Regions from separate parts of the Chryseobacterium pyrolae genome, predicted to be linked through region 1. Evidence: riboswitches for the same ligand, from Rfam matches in the RefSeq annotation. Region 1 holds a riboswitch; each other region holds the start of a gene.
What was found. Region 1 has a riboswitch for S-adenosylmethionine ahead of NZD88_RS12040 (TonB-dependent receptor plug domain-containing protein). Riboswitches for the same ligand answer to the same signal wherever they lie in the genome.

Region 2: linked by a shared signal. The riboswitch ahead of NZD88_RS10895 (alpha/beta fold hydrolase) and the one ahead of NZD88_RS12040 (TonB-dependent receptor plug domain-containing protein) in region 1 are both predicted to bind S-adenosylmethionine.
Region 3: linked by a shared signal. The riboswitch ahead of NZD88_RS10170 (SusC/RagA family TonB-linked outer membrane protein) and the one ahead of NZD88_RS12040 (TonB-dependent receptor plug domain-containing protein) in region 1 are both predicted to bind S-adenosylmethionine.

Annotation. Positions count from the first base shown of each region.
Region 1 is NZ_JANZQH010000005.1:116,563-124,341, forward strand. It holds gene NZD88_RS12040 (TonB-dependent receptor plug domain-containing protein) at 1-2,688, opposite strand, end outside; SAM-I-IV-variant riboswitch at 2,978-3,076, opposite strand; gene NZD88_RS12045 (outer membrane beta-barrel family protein) at 3,198-5,411, shown strand; gene NZD88_RS12050 (HesA/MoeB/ThiF family protein) at 5,480-6,190, opposite strand; gene thiH (2-iminoacetate synthase ThiH) at 6,333-7,451, opposite strand; gene NZD88_RS12060 (thiazole synthase) at 7,468-7,779, opposite strand, start outside.
Region 2 is NZ_JANZQH010000004.1:250,758-258,536, forward strand. It holds gene NZD88_RS10885 (OsmC family protein) at 1-141, shown strand, start outside; gene NZD88_RS10890 (MGH1-like glycoside hydrolase domain-containing protein) at 193-2,808, opposite strand; SAM riboswitch class I at 2,996-3,102, shown strand; gene NZD88_RS10895 (alpha/beta fold hydrolase) at 3,164-4,165, shown strand; gene NZD88_RS10900 (ACT domain-containing protein) at 4,162-5,700, shown strand; gene NZD88_RS10905 (O-succinylhomoserine sulfhydrylase) at 5,793-6,953, shown strand; gene NZD88_RS10910 (four helix bundle protein) at 6,983-7,354, shown strand; gene NZD88_RS10915 (homocysteine S-methyltransferase family protein) at 7,344-7,779, shown strand, end outside.
Region 3 is NZ_JANZQH010000004.1:107,887-115,665, forward strand. It holds gene NZD88_RS10145 (type II 3-dehydroquinate dehydratase) at 75-485, opposite strand; gene NZD88_RS10150 (hypothetical protein) at 903-1,487, shown strand; gene NZD88_RS10155 (hypothetical protein) at 1,606-2,853, shown strand; gene NZD88_RS10160 (transposase) at 2,966-3,400, shown strand; gene NZD88_RS10165 (hypothetical protein) at 3,397-3,621, shown strand; SAM riboswitch class I at 4,209-4,306, shown strand; gene NZD88_RS10170 (SusC/RagA family TonB-linked outer membrane protein) at 4,390-7,323, shown strand; gene NZD88_RS10175 (RagB/SusD family nutrient uptake outer membrane protein) at 7,343-7,779, shown strand, end outside.

The sequences.
Region 1 (7,779 bases):
TTGAGAAACCTGTCTGGAATACACAAACTGGTTATCAGCAGTCAATGAACTTATATTTGGGCTTTTGGAAGGCAGTATATTGAATATGTTATTGCTTCCTACCGTCACCGAAATATTCTTGTTAAAATCATATCCTACAGAAAGATCGGTCACAATACGGTCATTTAAAACAAAATGCTCTCTACTTTCTGTAACTCCGTCAAAATTGGCATCCAGCACATCAGCATCTGTCACTTTTCCAAAGTAGGAATTTCTAAGAGCAACCGTAAGTGCAGAGAATTTCAGGGTATTAGCAAGGGTTGCTTTTATGTGCGGTACAGCTTCTTCAAAATAGACTCTGTTCGGTTCAGAGAAATAATTATCGATCTGGCTTACCAGTTTAGGAGAGGCATGAATATCACCAATCCTTTTGGTCTGATTCAGGTTAAGCCCCAGATTATTTTCCAGAGATATTCCCTCCGAAATCCTTGAATTCTGAGAGATGGTGATATCCAATCCTTTGGTTTGGGAATCTACCGCATTGGCAAAGAAATTCGCAGCACTGGCTCGCGCGATATCAAAAGCACTTTGCAATACCTGATCATCAGGGTTGTTAATCTTGTCTGGACGGAAAAATAAATCGGTAAGCACTACTCTATCTTTAATCTTGATCAGATAGGCATCTGCTGTAAAGACCAGACTTAAAGCTGGAATCTTCCAGGTAATCCCCGTACTGTAAGACTGTGAAGTTTCCTGCTTCAATTTTGGAATTCCTAAGGCCTGAGCTGCTTCAGAATTATTTCTAAAAGTCCCGACTTGTGTTGTTTTTCCCTGCTGGATCAATGTAGACGTGGAGCTGTAGTAAATCTGTGCTAAAGAAGGCGCCCTGAATCCTGTGGAAACCGCTCCTCTCCAGTTAAAATTTTTAGCCAGTTTTACATTCGTGGCTACTTTATAATTAAAGGTAGAACCAAAGTCGGAATAGTTTTCGTACCGTACCGCTCCTTCTACCAACCACCAATCAGTCGGCTCAATTTCCACATCAGCATATGCTGCAACACTGTTTCTGCTTCCTGAAGCTGCATTATCCGGACTGAAACCTGGAAACACCTGTGATCCCGCAGGTCTTGTAACTCCAAAAAAGTCAGTCGCTTTTTCATTGTCAGGAGTAGCACCAGTCACTACACGTCCAAAAATATCATAGGAAACATAAGAGTTTTCATTTCCTGCATTCACTTTATAGTTTTCATAACGGTATTCTCCTCCGAAGGCTACGTTCAGGCCGTGAAGGACATCATATTTTTTTGAGAAATCCAGATTCAGGGTATTTTGTAAAAATTCAGAACCTCCTGCTTTAAAAGTTCTGGGTGAGCTGTCTCCCAGAGAGGCATTAAATGTATTGACGACCCCGAAATTAAAAGCATTCTTCCCGAAAGTATTGCTCAAATCTACATTCCAGCCGTTCCATTTCCCTTTGATCCCTCCGGCTAAGGAATAATCATTCACATTGGCTTCAATCTGCGGCAAATATCCATTGGGAGTAATGGCATTGATATTCCTTTCTGTGTTGGGAAGACGGTAAAATCCTCCGGCATTTCCCAAACGATAACTATACCCTCCAAAGGAATAGACTTTCCAGTCTTCATTCACCGGAATTTCAGAATTGAAAAAAAGCTGTCCTGACTGCAGCTTGGACTGTCCTGCCCTCAGACTGAAATCCTTTCTCTCCAACCCTCTGTAAGTAAGCTCCTGGTCCGTAAAGTCTTTTCCTAGTAAACCCTGCAATGCAGCAATGCTGTTGGCTCCTGATATTTGATTCTTAAAATCCTGTGAAAAATAACCAACCTGAGAGGCATACTGCTTGACGGTATTGATGATCTGTTGACTGTTGAAAGTATTGGTAATGTTTTTATACAGTCCATCGATATTCACTCCATCCTGTAATGCCCGGTAATTAATAGCATTATAAGCATTATAAATATTACCTTCTCGTACACCCGCTCTTGAATACGGATCACGGTATTGTACGGATCCTGTTACATTAATGAAGCCTTTCTCACCAATTTTCGCTCCATAGTTCAGATCGGCTGAAATGGTCTGTCCGTCTATTCCTGCGGAAAAATTATTGGCGACCGGAGAAGCGTATCCCCCAAGGAAAACCTGTCCTGACAGTCCCAACCTTCTTTTAAGACCCAAATTCACGACTCCGGCAATGGCATCAGAGCCGTATTGTGCAGAAGCTCCGTCTCTTAGTACTTCAATTTTCTCCAGGGCAAATGCAGGAATAGCATTAAGGTCCGTCCCTACCGAGCCTCTCCCGGGAGTCAATGTAACATTGATAAGAGAAGACTGATATCTTCTTTTTCCATTAAGCAGGACCAGAACCTGATCCGGACCCAGTCCTCTGAGAAGGGCAGGATCTACAAAATCGGTTCCGTCATTGACCGTATGTGAGGTAGAAGAAAATGAAGGCACCACATAGTTGAGGGCCTGACTTATATTATTAACAGGACTTTGTCTTAAGATTTTTGAGATATTGATGATATCTACCGGAACCGGAGTTTCTGTAAGAGATCTTCCGGATCCCCTCGACCCCAGAATAACTACATCATCGATCTTTTTGGATGATGCCGAATCCGACTGTCCAAAGTAAAATACTGAAATGAGTGCCGCTGAAGCTATGATTGTTTTTTTCTGAAAATTGCGCATGTGTTTTCTATTTTTTTATTACTGATTGTTTGTTTGATTTTTGGCAATAGTATTCCCGTAACCTTATTTTAAGGTTACCGTGAAAAGCCTGAATGTTGGGTTTATTTTTTAAAGAAGTCTAAAAACAACAACACATGCGCATGTGAAAATGGCATGAAAAGAGGTCAGAATAATGAAGGGACACTTCATGATCTGAGAAACGAAAATTTAAATTGGTCTTGTGGTTTCCCTTGTCTTTAAACATTGATTTTATTTTTAAAACAAAAATGTCAAGATGGGTAGAAAATAGAGAATAAACATTTTTTCCGGGCATACCGGCTTATCTATTTTAGCACCTTGCTTGTTTTTGCAGGTTGCTATCCCATCTATGAGATTCTTGATAATTACACGGCAAAGATATAATTATTTCGGAATAAAAAAAATAATTGCTTAAAAATTTAACTTTTCGCAAATTTTACCGTAACAAATTGTTCTTTTTTACGTCTAACTGAACAGTAGTAAAAAACATTATGAAAAAAACTATATTAGCTTTATCCCTGTTGGGATCTTTTTTTGCCTATTCGCAAGAGAAGAGCAGCAATAATGCAGAGAAGGAAAAGCAAATTGAAGGCGTAGTTATTACGAAAACTAAAAAAGCCGTTGAACAGAAAGCAGATCGTACGATTTTTGACTTTTCTGAACAGCCACAGCTGAATAACGGTAACGTTCTGGAAGGGATTAAAAAACTTCCCGGATTGGTGGCTACCGATATTGCAGGAATGATGTATCAGGGTAAAATCCTGGATGTGTACCTGAACGGAAGACCTCTAAATATTACCTCCAATGAATTAAATTCTTTCCTTGAAGGAATGCCTGCCAATTCGGTAGAAAAAATTGAAGTAATTACGCAGCCGGGAGCAGAATTCCCTGCCACTTCAGGAGGAGCAATCATGAATATCATTACGAATAAAAACGCTAATAAGTATTTAACGGCAACCTATTCGGGAAACTACTCATTTACCAACTACGATAAGTTCAGAAGCAGAACAACGCATTCTGTGAATCTGAATGCAAGAAATAAACTATTCGGCTGGCAGCTGAATGTGGGTCAGAATTACCGTGAAAGTATGCTGAACGGTGATCAGGACGTAATTCTTCATAACAATACCGACAGAATAGGACGTGGGTATTTTGCGAAATCAGGTCTTACTTTTGATCTTGGACAGGACAGATTATTGGTGAACTACGATATTTACCACAACAATAACGACAACTATACCGCAAGTAGAGGGCTTGCCGATATCCTTGTCAACCTTAATCCTATCACCTATCGGGAAGCTGATTATCAAGCATCGGATGTGGCTCATACCAACAATCTAAGACAAGAAGGGGTCGTGACGTATCAGAAGCGTTTCAGCGACAAGTCTCAAAAGCTGGACTTCCAGTTTGGATATACGAAATCTGACAGTAAGTTTGCTCAGGATAATTTTTTCCAGGAAGGTAATTATACTGATAACGGGCAATTTTTCCGTAATGCCGGGATTAATGATGTTCTTAATAATAAATCGGATATGAGGATCGCGAATTTCAAGGTCGATTATTCTCAACCGATAAAACTTCTGGATGGCGGGAAAGTGAGTTTAGGCGGTTTATATGAAAGACAGGATTATGATACGGAAAGTAAAGGGCTTACCAATTTAGAATATCAGAGGCAAACAGCTTCTACTTATCTTGAATTTCAGGCAAAACTTAAGAAGTTTGACTTTATTTTAGGCACCCGTGCTGAAAATTATGATATTTCAGGGATTACAAGAACAATAAAGGACGGCGCTGTTCTTGAAAGAGATCTTACAACATTTAATAAGTTTAAGCTTTTTCCTAATGCCAGCGTACAATACAACCTGATGAACCAGGTTTACATTGCAGCGAACTACAACAAAAAGATCAGCCTTCCGAGTATTTCTGCCCTGAACCCGAATAACGTAACGTTTGGCAGCCCGAATACACAGGTCACGGGTAACCCGGATCTTCAGCCTACGATCTTTGATAATTATGAATTAAAAGTATCAGCTTTTGACTATGCTTTTATTGGATACAGCGTAAGTTCTGCTAAAGACCAGGTCGCTCAGATCGTGATGAAAGACGGTAAGAACCTTTTCAACAAGCAGGTGAATATTTCCAATATGAAAATTCACAACTTCAACCTGGGTCTTCCGATTCCGTTTATGATCTTCAGCAAGCCGATGAGCGAGATCATGAAGTTTGATTTTAATCCTGATAAAATTAATTTCATGTATCTGTATGCCGGTTATCAGAAGCATGAGATCGACAATTTAAACAATAAAGGTTTCTGGATCTTCAATATTATGACCCAGTTGCTTTTACCGAAAGACATCAAACTGACGGCTAACTATAGCTATCTGACTCCAAAAGCAGGCTATTTCTACTTTACAGCAGATAAACCGTTCAATAATAATCTGGATATCACCCTGACGAAAAAATTCATGAACAACCGTCTTACGGTTTCTGTTTTCGCGAACGACATCTTCAACGGACAGGTGATGCAGGTCTATTCCAATCCGCCTGAGGGACAGGCTGTGATGATCAGAAGCAAGTATGATACGAGAAACTTCGGAATTTCCATCAATTATAAAATTCCAACCAGAAATAAACTGGCGAAAGAGGATCCTAATATCCTGAACCAGACTAAAAAAGAGGAGACGGGCGTCATGCAAACTCCCTAGTAATTGATCCATATAAAATGAGGCCGTATAGAAATTTTACGGCCTCATTTATTTAAAAACAATATCATTTAAAAATCTATAGTCTGGAATCTCCAATTCAGGGTATCGATAAGAGTAAGCTGATCAGGATATACGAGAAGCCCGGTGATCATCTTTAAAACCTGCAGAGCCATCATGCTCCCTACAATTCCCGGCAACGCTCCCAGCACTCCGAGACTGTCACAATCCGGGGAATTTTCGTCAAATGGTAGTTCCGGAAACAAATCTCTAAGATTTTTGCTTCCTTGATAGTTGAATACAGCAGTTTGTCCTGAAAACCCTAATATACTTCCGTACACTAGCGGTTTTCCAAGTTTCACACAGGTATCATTGATCAGATATCTGGTGGCAAAATTATCGGATCCATCTACAATAATGTCATACTTTGAAAGGATTTCTTCTGCATTTGAGCTGTCAATCTTCTTATCAATTCCTGTAAATTTAATCTGATTATTAAGATTTTTCACAAAGGCTTCCGCACTTTTGATCTTCGAAATTCCAACTGTATTTTCATTGTGAATGATCTGGCGGTTCAGGTTGTGAAGTTCCACCTCATCAAAATCTACCACGCCTAAAGTTCCGACTCCGGCTGCTGCCAGGTACTGAATAACAGGGCTCCCCAAGCCTCCTGCCCCAATGACAAGTATTTTGGACGATTTGATTTTCTTTTGTCCTTCCAGCCCGATTTCTTCTATGAATATCTGCCGGCTGTATCTTGCAAAAATATCTTCGCTTTTCATTCTAAATTACATACTTTGAACCATTAAGTTTTTTTTAAGAGGTTAAGAAGTATTAAGGTAAGCTCTGCTTTAATATTTAAAAATCTATTTGATTTTTCTTAATTAGGCTTAATGACTTCAATGTTCTTAATGGTTTAATTTTTTAAAATCCGCTGTACGCAGGATCCCAGTCTTTCATAACCGGGTCGTAGCCCGCTTTTCTGATGCTGTTTTTCACTTCCTCCATGCTGCGTTCGTCGCTGGTTTCAAACTGCTCCAAAGATTCTACATCTACGGCATAACCTCCTGGATTTGTTTTTGAAGCCGCACTCATAGCGGTTGCTCCCAGTGATATAATATGGTTTCTGAATTTTTCATTTTCTCTGGTCGATATGGAGATTTCCAGGTCTTCATTCCATATCCTGTAGGCACAGATCAGCTGAAGCAGGTCTTTATCTTCCATGATAAAATTGGGCTCAATAATTCCTTCTGCAGGCCTGAGTCTTGGAAATGACACTGAAAAGCGGCTTTTCCAGTATTGTTTCTGCAGATAATCAATGTGAAGAGCATTAAAGAAACTGTCTACACGCCAGTCTTCCAGTCCAAGCAGAACGCCAAGCCCGATCTTATGAATTCCAGCTCTTCCAATTCTATCCGGTGTATCCAGGCGGAAATGGAAGTTTGATTTTTTCCCTTTGGGATGATATTCCTTATACACTTCCTGATGATACGTTTCCTGATACACCAACACAGAATAAACGCCTTCCTGATGCAGCTGGAGATATTCTTCTTCTAACAAAGGCTGTACCTCGATCGAGATATTGGCAAAATGAGGCTTCAACAGGCTGACGGCATTCAGAAAGTAAGAAATTCCCACTGTTTTATTAGCTTCTCCGCTTACTAAAAGGACATGATTCACTCCCATAGATTTTAGAACGGAGGCTTCAATCATAAGCTCAGTATCGGAAAGGGTTTTCCTCCTTACGTCATTATCCAGGCTGAAACCACAGTAGGTACAGATATTCTGACATTCATTGCTGAGATACATAGGCGCATACAGCTGAATCGTCTTCCCAAAGCGTTTCTGAGTAAGCTGACGGGTCATTTTCGCCATCAGTTCAAGCTCCTGTGCAGCAACAGGAGAAAGCAGATTCAGAAAATCATCTAAGGTTTTATGCTTCCTTTGAAGACTATTCAGTACATCTGAGTGGGTAACTTTTGTGAGTCTGGCCTTTATTTCATCCCACTGATAGCGTTCAAAAACATCTTTAAAGCTGTTCATTTTTTTCTGCTTTTTTTTATTCAAATAAAAAGGAGGTCAATGGACTTGAGGCTTCAGCATGATCCGCTATTGCTCCCAATCCTGATTCAAAAGCTCTTCTTCCTGCAATGACTCCTTCTTTAAAGGCTAAAGCCATATTGACTGGGTTTCTTGCTACGGCAATAGCGGTATTGACTAAAACGGCATCAGCGCCCATTTCCATCGCTTTTGCAGCATCTGAAGGCGCTCCGATTCCGGCATCTACCACAACGGGAACGTTGCTCTGACTGATGATAATCTCTAGGAAATCTAAGGTTCTCAAGCCTTTATTGGTCCCAATTGGAGCACC
Region 2 (7,779 bases), on a different contig from region 1:
TTTCTGGAAGGAAATATTGATCCTAAAAAAGCATTAAAAGCAGCTCAGTTGTCTTTTGAAAAATACTGTTCCGTATCAAAAACTTTAGAACCCAACGTAGAGATTGGATATGAAGTTCTTGTCAATGGAGAGAAAGTCTAATCTTTTTAATTAATGATAAGATGCCGGCCCATTCGGGCCGGCATCTGCATTTTATACTGTTAATCTAGGTTTCATAAGCTTGGCTACTGTTGCTGTCCATCCGGTTTGATGAGAAGCTCCTACACCGCGGCCATTATCCCCGTGGAAATATTCAAAAAACGTAATGTAATCCTTAAAATGTTCATCATAATTGAACTTGGCATTTCCGCCGTTGAAAGGACGCTGTCCGTCTTCATCCTTTAAAAATAACGAGCAGAGTCTTTTGCTGATATTCTGTGCCACTTCATCAAGATTCTTTTTTTCACCACTTCCTGTAGGAAATTCCACTTTTAAGCTGTTTCCGTAGTAAAAATGAAAACGCTGTAAACTTTCCACGATCAGGAAATTGATGGGGAACCAGATCGGTCCACGCCAGTTACTGTTTCCTCCAAACATGCGGCTGTCACTTTCGGCAGGAGTGTAGTATACCACATTTTCCGTACCGTGAACTGAAAACACAAACGGATTTTCTTCATAAACTTTTGACATCGCACGGATTCCGTAAGAACTTAAAAATTCATTCTCGTCAAGCATTCTCCTCAAAACCTTTGTCAGTCGGTTCTTACGTAAGATACTCATCAGGTGTTTTCTGCCCTGTCCTTCCTCATCCCAGTGCGAAACCAGTTTCGTTAGCTCGGGCTTATTTTTTAATACCCATTCCATCCTAGCCTGGAAATTAGGCATCTTATCCAATAGTTTATGGTCTATGATTTCTACGGCAAACATTGGAATCAACCCCACAATACTTCTTAATTTTAAAGAAACACTTTCGCCGTTACCCAGTTGCAGCACATCATAGAAAAAGCCGTCTTCCTCATTCCATAAGCCTTCTTTGCCATCCCCTAAGTTTTCCATTGCTTCCGCGATATACAGATAATGTTCAAAGAACTTAATAGCCATATCCTCATACACCTGATAGTACTGGGCGAGTTCCATGGCAATACGCATCATATTAAGCGCGTACATGGCCATCCAGCTCGTTCCGTCCGCTTGTTCAAGATGTTGCCCGTCTTTCAGTTCCATATTACGGTCAAAAGCTCCGATATTATCCAGTCCAAGGAAACCGCCACCAAAAATATTGTTACCACTTTGATCCTTCCGGTTGACCCACCAGGTGAAATTCAGGAGAAGTTTCTGGAAAACCTTTTCAAGAAATAAAAGATCGGGTTTACCGTTTTGCTTTTCATCAATTTTAAAAACCCTGAAGCAGGACCATGCATGTACCGGCGGATTCACATCGCTCAGGTTCCATTCATAAGCAGGAAGCTGTCCATTCGGGTGCATATACCATTCCTTGGTTAAAAGAAGAAGTTGTCCCTTGGCAAATTCAGCATCAATGATAGAAAAAGGAACGCAGTGAAACGCCAGATCCCAGGTTGCATACCATGGATACTCCCATTTGTCAGGCATAGATATAATATCCTTATTGTGAAGATGATTCCATTCCGTATTTCTTACATAATCATTGAAGTTTCTTGGCGCATTATGATTCGGATCGCCTTTCAGCCATTTCCCGACATTATAATGATAGAATTGTTTATTCCAAAGCAGTCCTGCAAAAGCCTGCCGCTGGACATTTGTTTCATCCTCGTTTGTCGTTTCACTCTGAACCTCCTGATAAAATTCGTTGGTTTCAGCAATTCTTGTAGTAAAGACCTCGTCAAATTGATTAAACGGTTCATCCGTCTCATTAGGACATAATCTGAAATCAAAAGTCTTAGATTGTCCTGCTTCAATGATTTCATCAATTATAAAAGAAGCTTTGCTCCCTCTTTTTTCAGCATTTACCGTATTACTTCCGTAAACGATATGATCATTGATTCCATCCTTAAAATAAGTATTCCCGGTATAGGGGGCCCCATATAACTTTGGTGCATTGGTCTCATTTTCACAGAAAGCACTTTTCGCAGCCAGGTTTCTCGAATAGAGCTTTTTGATTGAAATGCTGTCATGGTTAATATCGATGCATCCGTCGTAAGAAGCATTCATCTGTCCTTTATAGGTGTTGTAGCCCCATTTCCAGTTATTTCTGAACCATGCAGTAGGAGCTATAACGATAGGAGCATCCTGCTTACTTCTGTTGTGAACCGTTACTCTGGCCAGAATATCATTGTGATCGGCTTTACAGTATTCAATGAAAATATCGAAATAGTCATCATTGTCAAAAATTCCGGTATCAAAAATCTCGTATTCAGGTTCCTGTTTGCTGCGTCTTCCGTTTTCAGCAACAAGATCGTCATATGGGAATGCATTGATTGGATATTTATACACCATTTTCATATAGCTATGGGTGGGTGTATTGTCCAGGTAATAAAAAATCTCCTTGATATCCTCTCCGTGGTTACCCTGAGGGTTGCTCAGACCGAAGAAACGTTCTTTTACTATTTTATCTTTTTTGTTCCAGAATGAAAACGCAAAACAGAAGATCTGCTTTACATCGGAAATCCCGGCTATGCCTTCTTCTCCCCATCTGTAGGCGTAGCTTTCTGCGTTATTATGGTTAGCGTAATGCCATGCATTTCCGTTCGGGCTGTAGTCTTCACGTACATTTCCCCATTGCCGGTTGCTTACGTATGGACCCCAGTTTTTCCATTTGGAATCTTGTAATCTTTCTTTCTCAACAATCATATTTCATCACTTTTTTCAATACGAAGGTAGTTTTTTTGAAAAATAATTCCAATTCCTTTCATCTGAAGAATTCTTAACATAGCCTTGAAACACTTATCATTACAGGATTTTTTAATATTAAATATTTTTTCTTGAAAAATTAGAAAGAAAGACATATCTTTGCAGAGCGTTCATTCAAATATTGAAAATGTTATCAAGAAAGGTTGAGGGATTAGACCCTATGAAACCTTAGCAACCCTTTGTGCAAGCAAAGAAGGTGCTACGTTCTACCAATTTATTTTGGACAGATAACTTACTGAAGTTCTTTTCAGCCATTTCCTGTGGCATTTTCAATTGTATTAAAATAATAATAGAATTGAAAACAGAACTAAACTATATTAATCTTTCGTATCAGACTTATTCCCAAAAGGAATACCATATCCCGTTGAGCTATCAGATCTTCGGGAAAGACCTGTTTACAGCACCCATTATATTGGTCAATCATGCGTTGACCGGAAATTCGAATGTTTCCGGAGAAAAAGGATGGTGGAAACAATTGATCGGTGAAAATAAGACAATCGATACGAATACATACACCGTTCTCTGTTTCAATATCCCCGGAAACGGATATGATCATTTTTTAATTGACGAATACGAAGACTTCACCCCTTCAGATATTGCAGAAATATTTTTGAAAGGTCTTGAAGCTTTACATATCAAAAACTTATATGCCATTATTGGAGGTTCTCTCGGAGGAGGAATTGCCTGGGAAATGCTTGCCAAGCAGCCACAACTCGCTGAGATATTTATCCCCATTGCCTGCGATCTTAAAACTCATGACTGGCTTCACGCCCAGTGTCTGGTTCAGAAATTTCTGCTGAACGGAAACGATGAACCCTTGCAGAAAGCAAGAATTCACGCTATGCTGTGTTACAGAACTCCACAGTCCTTAAACAACAGGTTTCAAAACAGATATCATCATGAAAATCAGCGCTTAGAGTCAGAAGATTGGCTCATTTATCACGGGAATTCATTAAACGAAAGGTTTAGTTTGAATTCATACAAGCTGATGAATCACCTGCTGATGAATATCAATACGGACAATTCTAAACTGGAGAAAATAGGAGCACGAATGCACCTGATCGCTGTAGATACCGATTTATTCTTTCCAGCTTCAGAAATCCGAATGTGCTTTGAGCACCTGAAAGAGAAAAAGAAAGATGTTTTCTATCATGAAATACAGTCAATTCACGGGCATGATGCCTTCTTAATGGAATACGAACAATTAAATAATATCATACATAATATTTTTAGAATGGAATGGCGCGAAAGCGAAATTTTATCTGACAATGACAAACAAAAAATTAGGAACAGATGAGAAATGCGAACGAAATCAAGTTTTTAAAAAACAGATCAATCATCAAATTTGAAGGAGAAGATTTCCTGGGTGAAATCGGGATCGACGGGAGAATTTTTAAGGCGCTTACCTTAGCGCGAATCAGTGTAGGGGTGATCTCCCAGCAGGCCATTGAAAATGGGCTTTCTATTCTGGTCAATGAGGCAGATGCAGAAAAAGCAGTTGCTTGTCTTATTGATGAATTTGAAGAAGAAAGAAAATCAGGAAAAGTTTCACAAATCTATAGCATCAATAATGTTTCCGTACTTGGATTTGTAGCGGAAGATTTCAATAAAGTTTTGGGAGAACTGGCCAGAAATAATGTTTTTCCCCTTCTTTTAAACCAGGTTGCAGGAGAAAACAGAGTGAATATTGTAGTGACCTCGTCACAGGATGAGAAAACGAAAAATGTTATTGAATCTGAAATTTTCAAAAAACCAAAAACCGTTCATTTAGCAATTATCGGTCATGGAAATGTTGGAAAGACTTTAATAGAACAGGTCTTACAATCTTCTGAAGAAATCAGAAGACGTAAGAAAATTGACCTTAAAGTAGTAGCAGTAGCCAATTCCAGAAAAATTGCTTTCAATAAAAAAGGTTTTAATGCAGATTGGAATGATGAGGTTTTAACAGCACAACATCCATCAAATGTTGAAGAACTGATCAACTTTTCCAAAGAAAATCAGCTGGAAAACCTGATCGTCGTAGATAATACAGCGAGCAAAGATTTTGTAAAAAACTATCACGCCCTGGCTGAAAATGGGTTTGACCTGGTTTCTTCTAACAAAATTTTCAATACACTTCCCATCGAGGAATATCGTAAACTAAGATATACGTTGAGTAAAAACAACAGACGATACCTGTATGAAACCAATGTAGGGGCGGGGCTTCCGCTAATTGACACCATAAAATTATTACATCTTTCAGGAGAAAATATCACAAGGATCAAAGGGGTATTCTCCGGTTCATTGAGCTATATCTTTAATAACTTCTCTGTGAGAAACGATAAGTTTTCAACCATCATCGGAGAAGCAATGGAAAAAGGGTATACAGAACCTGATCCTCGGGAAGACCTTTCGGGAAATGATGTGGCAAGAAAACTGTTGATCCTGGCCAGAGAACTAGACCTGATCAATGAATTCCAGGATATCGATATCCAAAATTTAATTCCGGAAAATCTTTTATCAGTAGATAAAAATGAATTTATCTCAAGGCTGGATGAGCTGGATGAAGAATACCAGAAAATCAAAGAAGGGCAAGAGCCTGGACACGTGCTTCGTTATGTAGGAGACCTTCACGGAGACCTTCAGAAAGACAAAGGTCAGCTTGATGTGAAATTGGTTTCTGTACCGGGAAGTTCTGCTTTAGGGCAGCTTAAAGGGTCAGATTCTATCTTTGAGATTTATACAGAAAGCTATGGAGAAAACCCGATTGTAATCATGGGAGCCGGTGCCGGAGCTCAGGTAACTGCAAGAGGAGTTTTCGGTGATATTTTAAGAGTAAGTGAAACTAAATAATATTAATAATGTAACAATATAGCAATGTAACAGTCTAGCAATCATTGGTACATTGTTATATTGATTCATTGGTACATTGATAATTAAACTATATGGAAAATTTTGAAACCTCCGCAATAAGAACCCAAACTGAAAGAACTCAGTTTGACGAACATTCTACGCCTTTATATCTTACATCCAGTTTTATTTTTGAGGATGCAGAAGATATGAGAGCAAGTTTTGCTGAAGAAAAATCTAAAAACCTGTACAGCCGTTTTTCAAATCCGAATGTGACAGAATTCACAGATAAGATCGTTAAAATGGAAGGTGCAGAAGCAGGATATGCATTTGCAACCGGAATGGCGGCTATTTATTCCACATTTGCCACTTTACTGGATGCGGGCGATCATATCGTAAGCTGCCAGTCAGTTTTCGGATCTACCCATACTTTGTTTACGAAGTATTTCCCGAAATGGAATATCGAAACCACCTATTTCAAAGCCGAAGATGCCGAAAACGTTGAACAATACATTAAACCCAATACCAAGATCTTATACCTTGAAACGCCTACCAATCCGGCTATTGAAATTCTGGATCTTGAGTTTTTTGGAAAAATTGCGAAAAAACACAATCTGATATTTGTTGTAGACAACTGTTTTGCAACACCTTACTTACAACAACCTATTAAATATGGTGCAGATGTTGTTGTACATTCTGCCACGAAACTTATTGACGGACAAGGGAGAGTATTAGGAGGCGTAGCTGTAGGAAAAGCTGATCTGATCAGAGAAATCTATCTTTTTGCAAGAAATACGGGACCTGCTATGTCACCATTCAACGCATGGGTATTGTCAAGAAGTCTTGAGACATTGGCTATCCGTGTTGAAAAGCATTGTGAAAATGCATTGAAGGTTGCAGAGTTTTTAGAAAGTCACCCAAATGTAGAGCTGACTAAATATCCGTTCTTAAAATCCCATCCGAGCTATGAAGTAGCTAAAAAGCAAATGAAATTGGGAGGTAACATTGTTGCATTCGAAATCAAAGGTGGAATAGAAGGCGGAAGAAATTTCCTGGATAAAATAAAAATGTGTTCACTTTCTGCCAATTTGGGAGATACAAGAACTATCGTAACACACCCTGCATCAACGACCCATTCAAAACTGACTGAGGAAGAAAGAAATGAAGTGGGAATTACGGCAGGGCTTGTACGTTGTTCAGTAGGTTTGGAACATATAGATGATATCATTGCTGATCTGAAGCAGGCTTTAGATTAATTGAGAATTAATAGTTAAAGTTTATACCTATGAGCAGAGATTATACACAACTTGAGGTTTGGAATGAAGGCAGAAAATTGGTGGTTCTGTTAGACAGTTTCATCCAAAAGAATCCCAAGAAAGAATGGTCTGATTTGACCGGCCATATCAGAAGAGCCGTTACTTCAGTTCCATCAAATATTGCTGAAGGATGCAAAAGCCAGACCTCAGAAGATACATTGCAGTTTCTGCATATTGCAGGAGGATCTTTGTATGAACTGGAAACTCAGCTTTATGGTTCCTTAGACCAGAACTATATCTCGAAGAAGGATTTTGAGAAGGTAACCTCAAAAATCCTTTTATGTAAAAAGCTAATCAGCGGATTTACCAATTATTATAAGAAAATAGAACATGAAAAATAGTAGACAAGACGCTCAACTTTTATCTCTTAATGCTCAACTGGAAAAAAGAATTCTTGTTCTGGATGGCGCTATGGGAACCATGCTTCAGCGTTATAAATTCGAGGAGGAAGACTATCGTGGAGAACGTTTCAAAGACTGGGAACATTCCGTGAAGGGAAATAATGACCTTCTTTCTCTTACCCAGCCACAAGCTATCGAAGAAGTTCATAGAAAGTACCTTGAAGCCGGAGCAGATATCATAGAAACCAACACATTCTCGGGAACTACCATTGCGATGGCAGACTACCACATGGAAGAACTCGTGTATGAACTGAACTATGAATCAGCGAAAATTGCCAGAAAAGTCTGTGATGAATTTACTGCTCAAAATCCTGATAAGCCAAGGTTTGTAGCAGGTTCCATAGGCCCTACCAACAGAACGGCGA
Region 3 (7,779 bases), on a different contig from region 1:
TTTATTTTTTATACCTTCAGATGATCTCATTACATAAGATCTGTGTCAATTGGTGGGATGTGTGGAAAATGGAATTAAGCTTTTAAACTTAATAAAGCAAGTCTGTACCCATCCATTCCAAAACCGGATAATACAGCATCTGTGCTAGCTGCAGTTACAGACTTCTGGCGAAATTCTTCTCTTTTATAAATATTACTGATGTGAACTTCAATCTTTGGTTTACGGATGTTTTTTAAACAATCTGCAATAGCATAGGAATAATGGGTGTATGCTCCGGGATTAATGATCAGAGCTTCAAAATTATCTTCCTGAAGCCTGTTGATGATTTCCCCTTCAATATTAGACTGATAATAGCTGATCTCATCTTCTGAGAATTCAGCTTCCAGCTTGTCCAAATAATCAGTCATAGAAACAGTACCGTATACTTCCGGTTCTCTTGTACCCAGTAAATTAAGATTTGGACCGTTAATGATAAGGATTCTCATGTGAAAAATTTATTCAAAGATAAATAATTTCTATACATCCTGCCTATGATTACCCCTCAGATATATGGGCAATCTATTTTAAAATGGTTATTTTCTTATATACTTCCACAAGCATTGATCTGTTTTCACTCTCTTTAATGTATTATTCTTTTCTAAAATTTAGAACATAAAGGTCTGATTCAATCTCGTGAGGAGCTCGTGTAGAAACTTTGTTAAAATCCTTGTTGTTATATCGGTTTCTACTCTTTTCATATTTAAAAATTATTTCTAATTCCGGAAAGTGAGTTATTTAAGTGTTTTATGGAAAATCATTGTTTTAAAATATTGGTTGTCAGATTAGTGTAAAACTTAAGTCATTTTCTTGTTTTTCATTTGATCTGTTCTTTTTTGATTGATTAGCAGGTGTAATTTTGCAAAATGTTTGTTCCGGATCCTAAAAAGCGTCAAGTAATCTTGTTGTTTCCACTAAAGAAATTTTTCTTGGGAGCAATGGTTATAATGTTTTCATTTTTACATGCCGGAAAAGAAAATGACTCACTTGACGGCCGTAGTTTTGAAAAGCAAACGAAAAATGGTGAAATATATATTCTTGATGGAACCATTATTTCAGGAGCCGAAGCGCTGTCTGATTCACAAATTAAAATTATAAAAAAAGACACTGCATCTTATAAACGCGTCATTCAGCAGTCTTCACAAAAACCGGAAATAGTAAAAAAAGAAAATGGTTTAAAGGAGCGGTCAAATGGTAAAAAGATCCGGGAAAACAAGATAGAAATATCAGTCAAAGATCATGAGGGAAAATATCAGTCCTTGCTTCTTGGTGAACTTCAGGCTACAAAAGCAAACGGGCAGTATAAATATGATGATCCCTTTCTTATCCTATCTTCTTTTTTAGAAATCTCTCCGGAAAGAATAAAGATTAATTCTTTCAGCAACGCCAAACGAATATTTGTATCAGGCCGGTATTGTTATATCAGGCCTCCGCCTCTATCTGTTGCTTAAAATCAGAACCACATAAAACATACTTGGATAAAAACTAAACCAATCATGATACCGGGTAAAAGTTTTTCTAACAAAGCTTTTACCTTTTTTCTTCTAACTAAAAAAAACAATTCAAAAAATGAAAAAAATAATATTACTACTGGCAACTATTGCTTTTGGATTTATGCATTCCCAAGTTGGGATTAATACTGCAAATCCTCTTGGAGTTCTACACGTAGATGGCCTGAAAGACAATCCTGCAACAGGAGCTCCAACCGCTCCACAAGGATCTAATGATTTTACGGTAACTTCAGTGGGCAGTGTAGGGATTGGAACTATTGCACCTAATGCATCTGCAATTCTGGACGTCAATGTAGACGGGCTTGCTATTGGAAGCAAAAAAGGACTTCTGGGCCCGAAAGTAGCATTGACTTCTCAGACTGATCAGGCTACAATTCCTTCACCGGTGGCAGGTCTGCTTGTGTATAATCTGGGAACTGCAGGACTTAGCTATGTAGGTTATGTATTCTGGAACGGTACAGAGTGGAGAACATTTAGTAATGGTTCTCTTGCGCCCGGAACCTTAGGAACTATTACCTGTAACGGGGTAACGCTTTCTCCGGGGACGTATACCGCAGGTACTCCATATACAGGAACCATGAGTGTGCCATATACAGGAGGAAATGGAGGTGTTTATGCTGCGCAGGCTATTGGCCCTGTCAACGGGCTTACCGCAACGCTGGCTGCCGGAAATTTTAATGTCGGATCAGGAATTCTTACATATACAGTGTCAGGAATGCCTACCGCTTCAAGTCCTACACTTACTACTTTCCCGTTAGATATTGGAGGGCAGACCTGTAGTGCTACCGTAGGAGCCGGAGCTGTTATTGCCCCAGGAGAATTAGTATATTATCATTCTTCAATTCCACGTAAGACCACGTCGTTTCTTTTAAGCCAGTTTCTTAACGATCTTCCGATCATTAATAATACGTTCAGAGTGGATGCTTTCATCACTTCGCCTAATGCATTTGATTCGAATGGGTCCAATACCAATTTTGATCCGCGTCTTTATAATATTACAGCTGCCAATGCAAAAGTATGGGTTTCAGAAGTATCTACCCACACAGGAGATTCTCATGGTGCCAATTTATTAGTCTTTCCCAATAATTACGCACAATTTGATGACGGAGTGTATCTTACCTATGGCAGAAACGAGACCGTTACTTTTGACATTACTACTGCAGATAACAAATGGTATAGAGTCTATTATGCATTGCGTATAGATAATAAATCTTTTACAAGTGCAGGGAATGGGAATACGACTAATGATTCCAGTACTTTAGATAATACATTGGAGGTTTTCGTATCCATTCAGAGATTATATTAATTGAATGATTCATTGAATATTGGAAAGGGGAACTGTGGAAAGTTCTTCTTTCCTATTTTCAATAGATTAAAAGTAAGATCATATCTTAAAAAAATACAGGAAGGAGAATCTGATGAAATTTAATTTTAAAAATATTCATATTGGAGAATGCATAAGAGAAAGAGTTGAGGAAATGGAAATTTCAATGATCCGTATCTGCAGTTTTCATAAAGCTACTGAGGAAGAAATTAATGCAATGTATGCCCGCAAAGATCTGGATACAGAAGTTCTTCTCAGGTGGTGTAAACTCCTCGAATACGATTTTTTCAGAATTTATTGTCAGCATCTTATATTATTTGCTCCTGAAAACCACTCCCATCATATAGCATCAAACACCGGAACCTTTCCTCCTAATTTTAGGAAAAATGTATATACCAGACAGGTTGTAGATTTTATTTTAGAATTAATTAATACAGGACAGAAAACAAAATTTCAGGTCATAGAAGAGTATAGAATTCCCAAAACCACCCTGTATAAATGGATGAGTAAGTATAATGAGATGGAATGAAGAAGAAATATGAATTTGATTATTTATTAAATCAAGATAAAGCCCAGGTTGTAAAGCTGCTGGGACAGGAGTTTAACTTCTATCCATCCAATGTTTGGACATATGTTTTGGAAACGGGAAGCTTCTGGAGAAAAACGGTCATGTTTATATTTTACGAAAATGAAATAGTTTTTAAAATAGAAATAAAAAGAATGTATGGAAAGCTCAGGTCCAAATTATAAAAAAATATACTCCGACCTTATTTTTAAAAAGTATCCTGAAAAATATCAATCCTGTAGTTCCATTTTACAGAAAGAAGTTTTATCCACATTGGATGTCATTAAACTGAATCAAATAATTTTCACTTGTGAAAATCTGGAGACCTCATTATTTAATCAAAAAATGAGGTCTTATGATAGGGTGACGATCATGGAGATTTTAGAATATCAAAAGAAAAACAAGCTTAGTAATACAAAGGTGGCTGAGGAGTTTAAATTAAGCAGAAATTCAATAGCGAAATGGAAAAAAATAGAGATAAAGTAATGGCAATAAGATAATATTTAGCTGAAAATTATAAAAAATAATCAGAGTAATCTGAAAAATGACGTCATTGACGTCATTTTTTTATTATCAAATCTCATGGTATAGTTTCTCCATTGTGTTTACTGATATTTATCATGTGTAAGGAAATCGATAATGGTTTTAAGCCTCTATTTTTGTGGTTTTTACAATGTATTTAAGTTAATTTTTGAAAATCTATCATAAAAAAAATTAAAGTCTACTTGTTTTGTAGACTAATTGTTTTTAGCTTTGCAGACCTATTTCGATCGGCTTATAAAGAAAGATGGAGGGAACTGACCCTGTGAAGTCTTGACAACCTGCCCCTGTGCAAGGTGTTACATTCAGCCTTTAAAGGAAAAATAAGCATTTGGTTAATCGTATTTATCGATGCCCTTTGCTGACTTTTCTGCAAAGGGTTAATTTTTAATATATGATAAATAAAATTGATTATGATTAGTAAAGGTTTAATTAATTCTAAAATTTGGCTTCCACCAGTCGCTGTATTTTTCCTGGGGATGATCAGTGTACACGCACAGGAAGTCAAGCCCAAAAAAGATACGATCAAAGAAAAAGAAATCGATGAAGTGGTAGTGATAGCTTATGGTAAAGCGAAAAGAACAAGCTACACAGGTTCAATAGCCACCATCTCCAGCGATAAGATCAATAACAGACCTGTTACCAATATTACGAAAGCACTTGAAGGGCAGGTTGCAGGGGTTCAGGCTGTGAGTGCTTCGGGGCAACCGGGATCTACGGCTTCCATCAGGATAAGAGGTGTAGGTTCCATAAGCGCTTCAAGTGATCCTCTTTACGTAGTAGACGGAATTCCTTTTGACGGAAACATTAATTCCATCAGTCCTAATGATATAGAATCCATCAGTGTTTTGAAAGATGCTACGGCAAGTTCATTATACGGTTCAAGAGGAGCCAATGGAATCATCATTATTACAACGAAATCCGGCAAAAAAGGAGAATCAAGAGTTAATTTTAATATCAGCCAGGGATTTTCCAGCAGAGCGGTAAAAGATTATAAGCAAGTCAGTACAGATCAGTATTTTCAGCTGTATTGGGAAGCATTGAGGAATGGTTACAAATCTCCTCAGATATCTTCTCAGCAGGCAGGGCAGATGGCAAGTGACAACCTGGTTAATGCCCTTGGAATCAACCCTTACGGCGCTGCTTATCCAAAACCTGTAGGGGCGGACGGAAAACTTCTTCCCGGTGCAAAACCTTTATGGAATGATGACTGGCGGGATATTCTTCAAAGAACGGCTTCCAGAAGTCAGGTAGATTTTGATATCAGCGGAGGCAGTGAGAAAAGCAATTATTTCTTTTCATTGGGCTACTTAGATGATAAGGGAATTGCCATCGAGTCAGGTTTTCAAAAATTTGGAACGAGATTGAAAATCAATTCAGAAGTTAAAAAATGGTTGAATGCAGGCGTGAATTTAAGCTATACGAACAGTATCCAGAACGCACCGCCATCTTCAGATTCCAGACAGGACAATATTATTCAGGCTGCAAGAGTAGTTCCATCGTTCTATCCGTATTACGAAAGAAACGATGATGGAAGCTACAAGCTGAATGCAGAAGGGAACAGGATCTATGATTTCGGAAAGTACAGGCCTACCAGTGCTTTGCAAAATCAGAATGCAGCAGCAACGTTGCCTTTGGATAAAAATGAAAATAAAGAAGATAATTTCTCAGGAAAAGGATTTTTAGAATTTACCTTCCTACCCGAACTGAAATTTAAGACCAGTTTTTCTGTCGATTTAGTGAATTACAACGGACATTATTACTCGAATCCGCTTATTGGTGAAGGAAGTGAAATCGGGGGTTCTGTAACGAGATCAAACAGCAGAACACTTTCTTATACGACCAGTAATATTCTGACGTATGACAAGAAATTCGGGAAGCATCATATCAATATTTTAGGAGGTCAGGAATTTTATAAATATGATTTTCAGACGATTTCAGGTTCCAGAAGCCAGTTTTCTTTGCCTTACTATTATGAGCCTGATGCCGCAGCCTTATTGGGGAGTTTCAGTGGGAACAGTGACAAGTTTTCCCTGTTGAGCTTCCTAGGAAGAGCAGAATATGATTTTAACAATACCTACTTTTTATCAGTTTCAGGAAGGGCAGACGGTTCTTCAAGGTTCTTTGCCGATAACAGATGGGGGAAATTCTGGTCTGTGGGAGGTTCATGGAAAGTCTCGAATGAAGATTTTATCAAGGATTTAAATATCTTCAATCAGCTTACATTACGTGCAAGTTATGGTGGTCAGGGAAATGATAAATTACGGAGACCAAACGGATCTTCGCTTTATTATGCTTATCAGGAACTATACAAATTCTACAATAATCTGGGTGAGCCGGGAACCGTTCTTGAAAAAATACAGACGAATGATGTTAAGTGGGAAACCAATCTCAATTTAAACGTAGGTCTTGAGTTTGCCATTCTGAATAACAGGGTGAAAGGTAATATCGAATATTTTAAAAGAAAAAGTCAGGATCTTTTGTTTAATATGCCGGTGGCTCCATCTTTAGGAATCAGTGATTTCCCTTTTAATGTTGGAACGATACAGAATACAGGTTTTGAGTTTTCATTGTTCACAACTCCTATCAAAAATGATAATTTCCAATGGAATGTAGATCTGAATCTGAGCACATTAAACAATAAGATTACAAAGCTGCCAAAAGGAGCCGTTATAACCGGAACCAAGCGTTTGGATGTGGGAGGTTCTATATATGATTTTTATCTTCAGGAATGGAAAGGCGTAGATCCTTCCAACGGAAAGCCTTTGTGGAGATATATCTATCAGGATGCCAATGGAAATACAATAGACGGAACCACTTCCGAATATGCAAAAGCTACAAGAACTTTCCAGGGATCTGCCTTGCCTAAAGTGACCGGAGGGATTACCACAAGTATTGCTTACAAAAACTTTGATGTATCAGGATTACTGACGTTCAGCATCGGAGGAAAAATCCTGGATACAGATTATACGTCCTTGATGTCTAACGGAAGTTCCGGTGGACGTGCCTGGAGTGCAGAAATGCTGAACAGATGGACTCCGGAAAACCCGAACACGGATGTTCCTGCATTAAGTACAACAACGAACAACTGGAATTCTTCTTCTTCAAGATTTTTATATTCCGGAACCTATGCAAGACTTAAAAATGTGAGTTTGGGCTATACGCTTCCTTCAGATTATTTTGAAAAACTGGGCCTGAAAAAGTTTAGAATTTATGTTCAGGCAGAAAATCTTCTGACGTTCTACAAACATAAAGGAATGGATCCGGAACAGGCACTGGATGGAACTACATATTACAGATATCCTGCGATGAGAACGATAACTTTCGGTCTTCAGGCGACTCTTTAAACCTTTAAAATTTGAAACAATGAAAAAATTAAAATATATATCTTTTGCTCTTGTTGCTCTCTGGTCGCTAACAAGTTGTGAAAATGAGCTGGAAACGGCTCCTACAGATCAGGCTAATGGCGAAGAGGTTTTCAAAACAGCGGAAAGTGCAGAAACGGTAATCAATGGCGCATGGGCAAAATTTAATGATGATGGACCCACCTATGCAAATATCGGGTACTCAACAGTTTTGAGAACGAGTGATGCGATGGGAAGTGATGCTGCTATTCTTACTAATAAATATGGATTCCCATCTGCCTACGCTTTTACGGAAATGATTAACAATACGCTTTCGCGTCCACAGTTTATATGGTCTACATTATATTCCACCATTAATAATATGAATAATGTGATTGCCCGTATTGACCAGACAGAAGGAAGCCAGGCAAAAAAAGATCAGGTAAAAGGACAGGCTAA